Regions from separate parts of the Clostridium sp. HCS.1 genome, predicted to be linked through region 2. Evidence: a T-box and tRNA genes for the amino acid it is inferred to sense, from the RefSeq annotation. Region 2 holds a T-box; the other holds one or more tRNA genes.
The links. The T-box of region 2 lies ahead of gltX (glutamate--tRNA ligase). A T-box ahead of a tRNA ligase gene usually reads a tRNA of that ligase, here a tRNA-Glu.
Positions count from the first base shown of each region.

Region 1: it has a tRNA-Glu gene. The T-box ahead of gltX (glutamate--tRNA ligase) is inferred to sense a tRNA for this amino acid. The anticodon was not compared.

Region 1 is NZ_CP170704.1:3,749,870-3,756,187, reverse strand. It holds gene ACFYH6_RS18110 (acyl-[acyl-carrier-protein] thioesterase) at 1-13, shown strand, start outside; gene ACFYH6_RS18105 (NAD(P)/FAD-dependent oxidoreductase) at 92-1,342, opposite strand; tRNA gene ACFYH6_RS18100 (tRNA-Glu) at 1,601-1,675, shown strand; tRNA gene ACFYH6_RS18095 (tRNA-Val) at 1,680-1,755, shown strand; tRNA gene ACFYH6_RS18090 (tRNA-Asp) at 1,762-1,838, shown strand; tRNA gene ACFYH6_RS18085 (tRNA-Glu) at 1,861-1,935, shown strand; tRNA gene ACFYH6_RS18080 (tRNA-Val) at 1,941-2,016, shown strand; tRNA gene ACFYH6_RS18075 (tRNA-Asp) at 2,022-2,098, shown strand; tRNA gene ACFYH6_RS18070 (tRNA-Thr) at 2,121-2,195, shown strand; tRNA gene ACFYH6_RS18065 (tRNA-Glu) at 2,205-2,279, shown strand; tRNA gene ACFYH6_RS18060 (tRNA-Val) at 2,284-2,359, shown strand; tRNA gene ACFYH6_RS18055 (tRNA-Asp) at 2,366-2,442, shown strand; tRNA gene ACFYH6_RS18050 (tRNA-Thr) at 2,464-2,538, shown strand; gene ACFYH6_RS18045 (ATP-binding protein) at 2,697-3,674, opposite strand; gene ACFYH6_RS18040 (DnaD domain protein) at 3,667-4,665, opposite strand; gene ACFYH6_RS18035 (peptidoglycan DD-metalloendopeptidase family protein) at 4,822-5,928, shown strand; gene ACFYH6_RS18030 (S8 family serine peptidase) at 5,974-6,318, opposite strand, start outside.
Region 2 is NZ_CP170704.1:2,919,032-2,925,349, forward strand. It holds gene ACFYH6_RS13895 (MarR family transcriptional regulator) at 370-549, opposite strand; gene gltX (glutamate--tRNA ligase) at 898-2,559, opposite strand; T-box leader at 2,620-2,851, opposite strand; gene ACFYH6_RS13905 (hypothetical protein) at 2,932-3,114, opposite strand; gene ACFYH6_RS13910 (glycoside hydrolase family 3 protein) at 3,345-4,553, shown strand; gene ACFYH6_RS13915 (hypothetical protein) at 4,700-4,927, opposite strand; gene ACFYH6_RS13920 (hypothetical protein) at 4,952-5,329, opposite strand; gene ACFYH6_RS13925 (hypothetical protein) at 5,337-5,663, opposite strand; gene ACFYH6_RS13930 (DUF4153 domain-containing protein) at 5,690-6,318, opposite strand, start outside.

The DNA.
Region 1 (6,318 bases), 830 kb from region 2:
AGAACACAAATAAATAAGATAATAATTATAAGGAAGCAATTTACTAAAATAACTGCTTCCTTATTTTTTTATTAATTAAATATTAAAGTTTCTACTTATTATTATATGCAATACTTTTAGCTACCATATAACCAGAGCTCCAAGCCCACTGTAGATTAAATCCACCGCAATCTCCATCCACATCTAAAATTTCGCCACAGAAATATAGATTTTTAACTAAATTAGATTCAAGGGTAGAGGAGTTTATTTCCTTTGTGTTTATTCCACCTATAGTAACTTGAGCTTGATTAAAGCCATTAGTATCTACACATTTAAATTTCCAAGACTTTAATATATTAATTATGTTTTTCTTATCATTCCAATCTAGCTCATAGCAAGGCATATGAAGGTTAGATATATTTGCAGACTTTAGTACTGTAGGGATTAATTTTTTATTAATTACACCTATAAGAGAATCTATAATTGGTCTATGTGAAAACATAGCAAAATGTCCTTCAAGAAAGTTTTCTATTTCACCAATATCTTCATTAGGGAGCATATCTACTAATATTTCAACATTTTTATTATTAAGTAAGGCTTTTGATGCATGACCAGATAATTGAAGTATTGGAGGACCAGAAATACCGTAGTCTGTAAATAGTATTTCTCCAAATTCTTTTCTTATGGCTTCTCCATTTACTAATAAGGTAGCATAGCCATCAAATTTTACTCCTGATATTGATTTTAAATAAGGATTATCTAATTTTAACTGAACTATGCCAGGAATAGTTTTCACAATTGTATGTCCTAGAGATTTAGATAAATTATATCCTGAACCATCAGAGCCAGTTTTAATAGCAGATTTTCCTCCACAGGCTAAAACTAATTTATTACATGTGAATAACTTTTTATCTTCATTACTTGTGGATAATTTAAAAACTTTTCCCTTGTGGATATCTTTCACTTTACAATCTGTGTATAAAGGTATATCTCTATCCTCAATTGCAAATCTTAATATATCCACTACTGAAGAGGCTTGAAGAGATTTAGGATACATTTTTCCGTTTTTTAACTCTACAATAGGAAGGCCAATAGATAAAAAGAAGTTTTCTGTATCACTAACTCCAAAGCTAGATAAAGTTTTAGAAAAAAATCCTGAATTTTCACTATGGTATGAAAGGAAGGGAAATGAAATTGTTCTATTAGAAATATTACAACGACCATTTCCTGTAGTTAATATTTTTTTCCCAATCCTATCAGTTCCTTCTATTATTGCTACATCTAAACCAAAATCTTTTGCTGTAATTGCAGCCATTAATCCTGATGCGCCTCCACCTATTATAATTAAATCATGATGAATCATAATAAACTCCTTAATATATTTTATTTTATTTAAATATTATACTAATAGAATTATAATATATTTATAAAGAATAATTAAGAAGTTTAATTTAGATAAACAGCAATAAATTTCTAGGTTTTAAGCGGTTTTATTAGTATGAATTTAAAAATTAAAAAAAAGTTGCGAAAAAGTGTTGACACTATATTAAAATTTATGTATTATAGTTAATGTGCTCGCCGACAGAACGGCAAGTACGTGCGACAAACAAAAAACTTATATGGCTCCTTGGTCAAGCGGTCAAGACACCACCCTTTCACGGTGGTAACAGGGGTTCGATTCCCCTAGGAGTCACCATTATGGAAGCATAGCTCAGCTGGGAGAGCATCTGCCTTACAAGCAGAGGGTCACAGGTTCGATCCCTGTTGTTTCCACCAAATAATGGCTCAGTAGCTCAGTTGGTTAGAGTGCCGGCCTGTCACGCCGGAGGTCGAGGGTTCGAGCCCCTTCTGAGTCGCCACTTTAAGTTTTAAAAAGCATATGGCTCCTTGGTCAAGCGGTTAAGACACCACCCTTTCACGGTGGTAACAGGGGTTCGATTCCCCTAGGAGTCACCATTTATGGAAGCATAGCTCAGCTGGGAGAGCATCTGCCTTACAAGCAGAGGGTCACAGGTTCGATCCCTGTTGTTTCCACCAATAATGGCTCAGTAGCTCAGTTGGTTAGAGTGCCGGCCTGTCACGCCGGAGGTCGAGGGTTCGAGCCCCTTCTGAGTCGCCATTTTAAACTTAAGATAAAATATGCTGGCATGGCTCAACGGTAGAGCAGCTGACTTGTAATCAGCAGGTTGTAGGTTCGATTCCTATTGCCAGCTCCAATCTAATATGGCTCCTTGGTCAAGCGGTTAAGACACCACCCTTTCACGGTGGTAACAGGGGTTCGATTCCCCTAGGAGTCACCATTATGGAAGCATAGCTCAGCTGGGAGAGCATCTGCCTTACAAGCAGAGGGTCACAGGTTCGATCCCTGTTGTTTCCACCAAATAATGGCTCAGTAGCTCAGTTGGTTAGAGTGCCGGCCTGTCACGCCGGAGGTCGAGGGTTCGAGCCCCTTCTGAGTCGCCAATTCAAACATAAGATAAACACGCTGGCATGGCTCAACGGTAGAGCAGCTGACTTGTAATCAGCAGGTTGTAGGTTCGATTCCTATTGCCAGCTCCAAAAGCTTTAGATATTCTAAAGCTTTTTTATTTTGTAAAGAATACTGAAATTAAATAAAAAGAGGAATTATTTCATTCAGTTTAAAAGAGAGAGAATCATTATGTTACGGCGACTTGGAGCCTGCGACGGAGCGCGGAATATAATGATTCTCTCTCTTCCTATCTTCTTTTTAGATTAAGCTGAATTCTTATATCTTCAGTATAGAACTTATAAAGTTTAAAGTTACCTAAAAGTCTTGAAGAAATTCTTTCAGTATAGGTTGTTCTTATATCAGATAAGCTTAAGTTTGTTGATATAATCATTTTCTTTTTTCTAAGTAATTTTTTATTTAATAAATTGAAAAATTCAGTTGTTGTGAAATCTGTTATTTGTTCTGCGCCTAAGTCATCTATAATTAATAAATCACAGTTTATTAATATATTTTCAAGTTCAGAATTATTTTCAAATTTTATTTCTCTTAAGGTTGCCATAAGTTCATCAACTGTTCTATAAATAACTAGGAATCCATCATCTAAAAGTTCTTTTGCAATACAACAACTTAAAAATGTCTTTCCTGTTCCTGAATCACCATAAAATAATAGATTATCATTTGTAGAGTTAAAGTTCGGAATATACTCTTCCCTAATGAATCTAAGTATATTCTCCATATTTTTTCTAGGAGAGAATCTATCATCTTCATTTAGCTTGTGACTAGAAAATAAGGATAAATTAAAGTTATTAAAATTATTAACTGAAAGTGTATCCTTTAAGGATGAGTTTTTATAATAAAGTTGAACTAATTTTTTTCTATAACAAGAACATCTATTTATACCTATATATCCTTCATCCTTACATTTTGGACATCTATAATGTAAGTTTAAGTAATCAGCATCATAGCCTTTTTCTACTAATGATTCAGTTTTTTTAACTCTTAGATCCGTTATCTCATCTTTAATTTTATTTAATGTAGCATCATCAATACCTTTTAAAATTGATAATGAAAGACCTAAGGATTTTTTTTGAAGTAAGTTATCTAACTCTAGTATTTCTGGATTCTGTTCTTCAATAGTTTTACGCCTTTTTATTAAATTTTTTTCTTCTTCAGCTCTAATTTTTTCATAAATTAAAGCTAACTCTTTTTCATATCCTTTAATCATCAGTATCCCATCCTAACAATTTCTTTTCTAAATCGTCATAATCATAATCTCTTCCCTTAAAGTTATCAAATCTTAATTTAGGCTTAGTAGAATTCTTAGAATTATTATAAACCTTTTTAGCAGCTGAATTTTTATAAGTAGCTTCCTTTTTCTCAATATCTTGTAATGTTCTTAAATTATCTTTATTCCAACTTGATAAGATTCCATCAATATACTTAAAATCTGCTCTGTTTAATCTCTGGAAGCAAATATCACAAGCCTTTTTTATTACATCTAAGGAGTAATTATAAGTTGAAGTCCATTTTTCTAGCATATCTTCTTGAGGCTTCATAATATCAGTATTTCTAATTCCTAAGAATTTTAAGATTTCCCTATAAGTTACCCATTTATCTTCAGTTTTTCTAATGTAATTTTGTGCATCATCAATTGTGTTAATCTTCATTTCCTTCCAAGCTATTGCTACCTTTTCAATATATCTAAAGTTAGTTTTACCTTTAGAGGCGCAATATTCAATTAGTAATAGTATTAACTCAGAAGAGAAATTTAAATCCTTTTTCCAACTAATATAGGTTTCTACTTCACTAGGGGATAGAGTTCTCCCTAATAACTTACCTATATCCTTTAGCATTGAACCATTATTAGTATTAGTTAATTCTTCAACTAAATTAAATTTTTCAACAGTAGTTGGTCCTTCATTAGATATATCTACAAATTCTATATGAAAATTTCCCATATTATCTATAGGTAAAAGTTTTATAATACCTTCATCATTCCAATAGTTAAGAGCATTTACTATATCAGATTCTAAAAGATTTAGTGATGTAGCTAAAACCGTAGAGTTAACTCCAGGTTCACCTGTAAAATTGTATTTAAGCATTAAAAGATAAACCTTGATAAATTCACCTCTAGCTTTTGGCATATATCGTTCAATAAATATATTACTAACAGGAGTAAATTTTAAAGGCTTTGACTTAAACATAAAAGTGCTCATATTTTTCTTTACCTTTCTAAAAGTAATAGTGACATAACTTTATTATATCAAAGTGAAGAAATAGCCTCAACATTAGTAAAAAATATAAATAGGAATATTATTTTAATAAATGGGAAAAATATTTGATGTGCTTGTTAATAAAAGAAGGGAGTGCTTATGGATATAAAAGGTAAATCGGTAAGGTTAAAGAAAATATTCATTAAAGTGGCCTTACTAATAATCATAATTAATATTATTTTAAATGGTAGCTATTTAAAAGCTAATGCAGAGGTAAATGATAATTTAAATATTAACTTGAATAATAAAGTATATTCAGGAGTTAATGAAGTATCTGATAATATTTTTGATAATTTAATGGTTGCATTAACAGGAAAAATAAATGCTTATGAAGTGATGTTAAATGATAAAATAATAGGATATACTGTTTCAGAAAAGAATTTAGAAAATGTAAAAAATATTATTTTAAAAAAGTATATAGACGAAAACAGTATAAAAGAGGATATGGTTAAAGAGTTCGATATTAAAGGAGATATAATATTAAGGGAAGAAAGACTAGAAGTTGATTTGATTCAGACAAATGAAGAAATAGCAAATAACATTTATGAACTATCTAAAAGAGAATCCAATAATATCAAAATAAATATAAAATATTTAAAAGAAGAAGTAAATAATATAAAGCCATCAACTATGACAATTCCAACAGAAACTCTATATTTAGGAGAATCTAAAATAGAAGAAGGAATTTATGGACTTAAAAAAGATACAAAAGAATATATAGTTGAAGCGGGTAAGATCATAAATTCAAAGTTAATTAAAGAAGATATAATTAAAGAAGCAGTTAGCAAAAAAATATATAGGGGAACTAAAAATCCTTATGAATATGGAATTGCTTTTTTAAACCATCCAACTAGGGGGGGATACATGACCTCTGGATATGGTGAAAGGTGGAGTTCATTTCATAAGGGTATAGATATTGCAGGAAACATAGGAGATAATGTTTTTGCAGCAATGGATGGAGAGATTACATATGCTGAATATAATGATGGTGGATACGGTAATTTAATTATAATTAAGCATGAAGATAATATGAGTACATATTACGGTCACTTAAGTGAATATAAAGTAAAAGTAGGAGATAAGGTGAAAAAGGGAGATATAATTGGAGAAGTAGGGAATACTGGATTTAGTACTGGACCACACTTACATTTTGAATTAAGAGTAAATAATGAGCCAGTAGATCCTACAGGCTACATTGTACAATAAGTGAGAATATAAAATAAGAACTCAAAAGGTATTTAGTTTGAGTTCTTATTTTAATATTAACTTAATATTAACCTTTCCATCTCCTTGATGATGTTTTGGAATATCATCAAGAGGCTCACAAGCGACTTTTAATATTGATGATATATCCTTTGGTGTTAAACTATTATCAGTTTCATAAATTAATGCACAGACACCTGCTATATAAGCAGCAGCTATTGATGTTCCAGTAAAAGTCTTATAAGATAAATCTAATTTTGAAGGATATAGCTTATTTCCATCTCTTTCAGAAATAAAATTTATATCTGAATTCAATGAAACAATATCCACGCAAGAAGCACAAAGATTAGGCTTAGTATCTTTCCTTGTAGAACCAGATGAAGAATAAGTATA
Region 2 (6,318 bases):
TTAGAGCGAGTAGTTTCAAAAGGTACTGGTAAATCTGCTTTTTGTACTTTAGTGTCTTTATGTGTGGTAGTTGCTTATAAACATACGTACTAATATGTTCTGATATAGGATCTACTGCTGAAAAGTTTATCAAAGATATTAAAGATAAAAAAAGATATATATATTACTAATAACCGATTAACTATTGTTTTATATACCTAAAGCTTTTTATTTTTTTCTAAATTCGTCTTGTTAAACTATTGGCAATTACAAAGAGCGATCAATTCTCCTTTTTAATCGTTCAATATCAATATCACTTTAAAATAAAATGTAAATAAAAAAAGAAATTTCACCCCAAGTGAAATTTCAACCTTAATTCTTACCTATTACTTATTTTTTTATTTGCCAGTAACATCTTTTTGGTGAATAAATCTTTTCTTCCTTTTTTAGTTTATCCATTACCTTAGATACTTCTTTTTTATCTATGCCTGTTTTTTCTGCAACTGCAGTAGCATTCATCGGCTCATCATTCTTTTCAAAACATTCTAATACAACGTTATAATTTTCCATTTTTTCATCTCCTTTTTATTATATCATATTAATTTTACATAATAATCTATATTAATTTCAACTATTAAATAAAAATTTTTATTTTCTGACTTTTATTTTCCTATTCTATAATTATATCCAATTTTCAAGTAACTATTTTATTAATTTCTTAAATTAATAAATAAGGTACTATCACGCTAAAAATTAGTGCATAATTCCTTTTTAATAAAAAAATAAAGGAGCTATCTTTAACAGATTTTTATCTGCTAATGCGATAGCCCCTTAGATTTTAAAACTACTTTCAGTAGTTTTTACATTAATTATACATTATCAATTATGCATTTTGCATTGTGCAACAGCACCTTTATTTTATATATTTAAAAATGCTTCAAATCTAGCTCTTACTTTATCTTCACCTAATATTTGCATAATAGTATAAAGATCTGGAGTATTACTTCTATGAGATAAAGCTGCTCTTACAGCTCCAGCAACATCAGAAATCATTCCCTTAAAGGCATCTGGATTTGCTTTGTATTCTTTTCTATTTGCACAATATCCAAGCTCTCCTCCAATTACCTTTAACTCTTCAAACCAAGCTTCTTGACTTCCTGAATTAAAGTTAAATTTATCTTTATATACTTTTATTATTTCTTTTGCATTTTCTAAGCTTAAAGTCTTTGGAAGTTCAACATTTTCTGCTGTTTCCTTATTAAATAATTCATCAAAGAAATAATCTACTTTTCCTCTTACTTCATCCCATTTAGCAAAATCTTTTCTTGGCTTTGGACCTTCTTTATCTATATTGAAGATTTCCTTAGACATCTTTTCATTTGCAGTAACTAAGTCATACATTTCTTTATCGAAATCCTTAGCCCATTCAGTATATAATTCATAAACCTTATCAGCTTTCATCTTACAAATAACTTCTTTACTTACATCATTTAATTTAACTATATCAAATAATGCTCCTGACTTACTCATCTTATCTAAAGCTATTTCAAATTCATGATAATCTACAGTAGGATTTTCTGCTCTCCAATCTTCAAAAGTAGAATTTATTATATTTAATAAATATTCAACAACTGATTGAACAGGGTATCCGACTTCTTTATAGTATGAAACTGCAGCTTCTGCATCTTTTCTCTTAGATAATTTTCTCTTAGAACCATTATCATTTTTCATTATTGTTGGAATGTGAGCATAGTTTGGTCTTTCTAAACCTAATGTATCAAATAATTGTACGTGTATTGGTAATGAAGATAACCATTCTTCTCCTCTTATAACATGAGTAGTTCTCATTAATGCATCATCTATAGCATGAGCAAAGTGATAAGTTGGAAGTCCATCTCCCTTTATAATAACTATATCTTGATTATTTTCTGGGAAGCTTATGTCACCCTTTATTAAATCATGGAATTCTACTCTATTTTCTATATTTCCAGGTGACTTAAATCTAATTATGTAAGCCTCTCCATTATTTATCTTTTCCATAGCTTCTTCAACAGTTAAATTTCTATCCTTAGCATATTCTCCATAATATCCAGGAGTTATTTTAGCAGCAGTTTGTTTTTCTCTTAGCTCTGCTAATTCTTCTGGTGTATCAAAAGCAGGATAAGCTAATCCTTTTTTAATTAAATCCTTAGCAAAAGCTCTGTATATATCAGCTCTTTCACTTTGTCTATATGGACCGTATTCTCCCTTTGAAGTATTATCTCCAGTCATACCTTCATTAAAGTCCATACCAAAGTTATGCATAGTTTCAATAGTGTCTTCTATAGCACCTTGCACTTCTCTTTTTTGGTCAGTATCTTCTATTCTTAAATAAAATACTCCACCTGTTTGGCTTGCTAATCTTTCATTAATTAAAGCAGCAAAAACTCCACCAATGTGTTGAAATCCAGTTGGTGATGGTGCATATCTTGTAACTACAGCACCTTCTTTTAAATTTCTTTTTGGATATTTTGCAATATAATCTTCTGGTGTTTTATCAATATTAGGGAATATTAATTCAGCTAATTTTTCTAAACTCATATTTATCTTCCTTCCGTAGTTTAATTTTTTTATAAATAAAAAAGCCCTTCATCCTATAAATATTAGGACGAAAGACTATATTTCCGCGTTACCACCTAAATTGATTAATTAAAAATTAATCCACTCAATCTCTTTAAGGGGAGAAACCCATAAACTTACTTGCAATTTAATAATGCAGTTTCAGTTTATAGCTCCAGAGCTTCCTTCAATAGCATCAAATTTTAAGCTTCCACCCCTGCTTAAATCTCTGTAAAATGATTATCTATCTAATTTTCTCTTTCATAGCTTATTATTTATAGTTTGTCATACTCATTATAACTATACATTTATAATTTGTAAATAATTTTATATTATTCATTTTATAATATATTCTTACGCTAAACTATCTAGATAAAGGCTATTCAACTCATTTCTTGGCATTATAGCTTCAACTAAATATCCCATTATTATTACTCCAGGTATATCAATTAAAAGTCTTGCTAAAGTAAATTTATATCCAAGTGAAGAAAATTCAAAAATTAATGTAGATATTTTAGTTATACACCAAGCATTCATAAAGATTATTATATTGCTAAACTTAACTCCTTTTTTAAGAAGAACCTTAGTATCTTTGTTTCAAATTAATAACAAAATTTTATTAATATCTATATAATTTGATAAACTTAGTATAAATTTATATAATATGATTATATTTACTTATATATCTCATTGCCAAAATAAGTTAAGCAATGAAATATCAATGAATTTTATAACAAATTCAAATAAATTTAGTTTGGAGATATATTATGAAAAAATTTATATTAGTAATACTTATTATAGTTATTTCACTTTTTTCTGGTTATCTAATAGGAAAATTTATAAATAGAGCTAATATTGAAAACAATAACGGTAAAAATTCTTCATCAAATAGCTCTAATGAAAATAACAATCATGAAGAAAGCAATGATGAATCTACTTCAGCAGATAAAGAAATTGTTATAGACAACAATATAGAAAAAAAAGCTAAAAAGCTTCTAGAAGCCATGACAATAGAAGAAAAAATCGGTCAAATGTTTCTTATTAGATGTAATAATGTTACTGCATTTGAGGATATAGAAAATTATAAAGTCGGTGGTTTTATATTATTTGACGAAAATATACAAGGAGAAACTAAAGAAAGTTTATCATCTAAAATTAAATCTTATCAAGAAAGCTCATCAATCAATATGATTATTGCAATAGATGAGGAAGGTGGTATTGTTAACAGGTTAAGTTGGTATCCTGAATTTAGAGCTGTCCCATTTTACTCACCACAAGAATTGTATAATGAAGGAGGATATCCTCTAATTATTAATGATACAAAAGAAAAAGCTACTCTTCTGAAATCCCTTGGAATTAATATGAACTTAGCACCAGTTTGTGATATTTCAACAAACCCTAATGACTATATTTATCCAAGAACCTTTGGAAAAGATGCTGAAGAAACAGCTACTTATATAAAAACTGTAGTTGAAACTATGAAAGAAAATAAGATAGGTTCTACTTTAAAACATTTTCCTGGCTATGGTAGCAACTTAGATACCCATTCTGGTATGTCTACTGATAATAGAAGTTATGAGAGCTTTGTTAATAATGACTTTATTCCTTTTAAAGCTGGAATAGATGCAGGTGCTGATAGTATTTTAGTATCTCATAATATTATTAGCTCAATAGATGAGACCCTTCCGGCTTCTTTATCTAAATCTGTTCATGATATTATTAGAAATGATTTAGGCTTTAATGGAGTAATAATGACTGATGACTTACAAATGAGTGCAATTAAAGAATATATAGGTGAAGTTAATTCTGTAATTTTTGCTGTAAACTCTGGAAATGATTTAATTATTTCTTCAGATTATAATATTCAAATTCCAACTGTAATTGAAGCTGTAAAAAATGGAGATATAAAAGAAGAAGTTATAGATAATGCAGTTTTAAGAGTTTTAAAACTAAAATTAAGTCTAGGTATTATATAAATATTTAGTATACTGTACTTCTTAAGCAGTTCGGTTTTAAGGTTTTAAAAAAACTTTCTACAATAAAATTCACAGTAAAATAACAACAAAAAAGGTCGTGCAATATGCCCGACCTTTTTCAGTTTACATTAATATAATATTATAAATTACTCTTCCTTCTTTATTAGATTTATTCCAGCCAAAAGTGAAATCAATGCTAATAATCCAAATTTCATCCAATTCATTAATAACCAAAAGTCACTACCTAAAACTACACTTGGCGATGTATTAACCTCATCTACATAAATAGCTAAGTTATAGAAGGTTTTAAGTGATATTAATAATGAAGTTAGACTTAAGATTAATATAACTAAATCTATTATCTTTTTTCTCATTGAATTCTCCCCTTATATATAACTTTAATTTAAAATAAATTCTAAACTATTTGAAGAATCATTTTCGATTGAAATACTATAAATTTTATTTTTATTACTTTTAAAGTCTATATTAAACTTTTGACTTACATATTCATTATCATATTCATCAATAACCTTCAGAGTAAATTCATCACTTTCAATATACAATTTAATTTCTTCTCCATATTCTATAATACTATTATCAGCATTAGAAACTCCCCCTGAACTATGTTGCTCATAAAATCCAATACTCTTAAACCTATATCCACTACTATTAGTAATAACCAAATTATATGGCTCCTTTTTTTGAGAACATCCTCCAATAAATCCTAATATAAGGATTGTTAAAATTATAAAATTAATAGTAATTTTAGCCTTCATAAATTTCTTATCCTTTTCTATTACAGTGATATTCATTTCTATATATAACCAAAGTAATAATGTTTAACGTGATTGTAACACTGATAAGTATTAATGTCATAAATACTAAAGCATCGGTAGTATCCATAAGGGCAGACCAATCTGAAATATTAACTAAATGATTGTTATAGATAATCTGAAAGAATATTGAAATAGAACACAGACTTAAACTTGTTACTGAAAATACTACCCAATTTCTATGTTTTGAGTTATTGTATTGGGTAATATTAATAATAGGAAGTATCCAAGCAATTAAGCCAAGTATTAAACTAGCTGGATTAAGTAAAATAATCATCCCACTCTCCTTTCATATAATATTTCTTATTTTAATACCTTATTATTAAAATAGTTATACTCATACCAATGTTCAGGTGCAACTCGTTTATTTGCCCACATATTATAATATTCGCTACTTATTAATCCATTTCTTCTACCTTCATCAATAGCATCCTTTGCATCTAAAGATAAAGTTGAGATATACCATAGGTCTATTTCTTCCCTCTGATTTATAAGCTTAATATTTTCTTTTGCAATAAAATTATCTATATTACCATAATTTAAAGCTAGATATATAGCCATAGCTACTATAGCAATAGGCTTAAATAAATTCTTTTCTCTCCATATAAATAAAAGAAGGAAAAAAAGTGATATACATAAGAACACTGTAAAGGATTGAACTAAAACTCTAAGTCTTGTATATCCAAACTCTCCAATATATAAATTCATCTTATATATTGCAGCTATCCCCATATTTATAGTTAAAACTGTAATTATGCTATAAACAGTATTTAAAAGATTATTTATTTTTGATGTATTAACAATGGTTTTTAATTTAATGGAAATTATCATTATAAGATTTATTGCCACTAAAAATACCAATTGGAAGAAGCCGCTTCTTGCATAGTGTGAATAACTAACTCCTGCTGGCAGTTCTTTATTTAAATATAAAT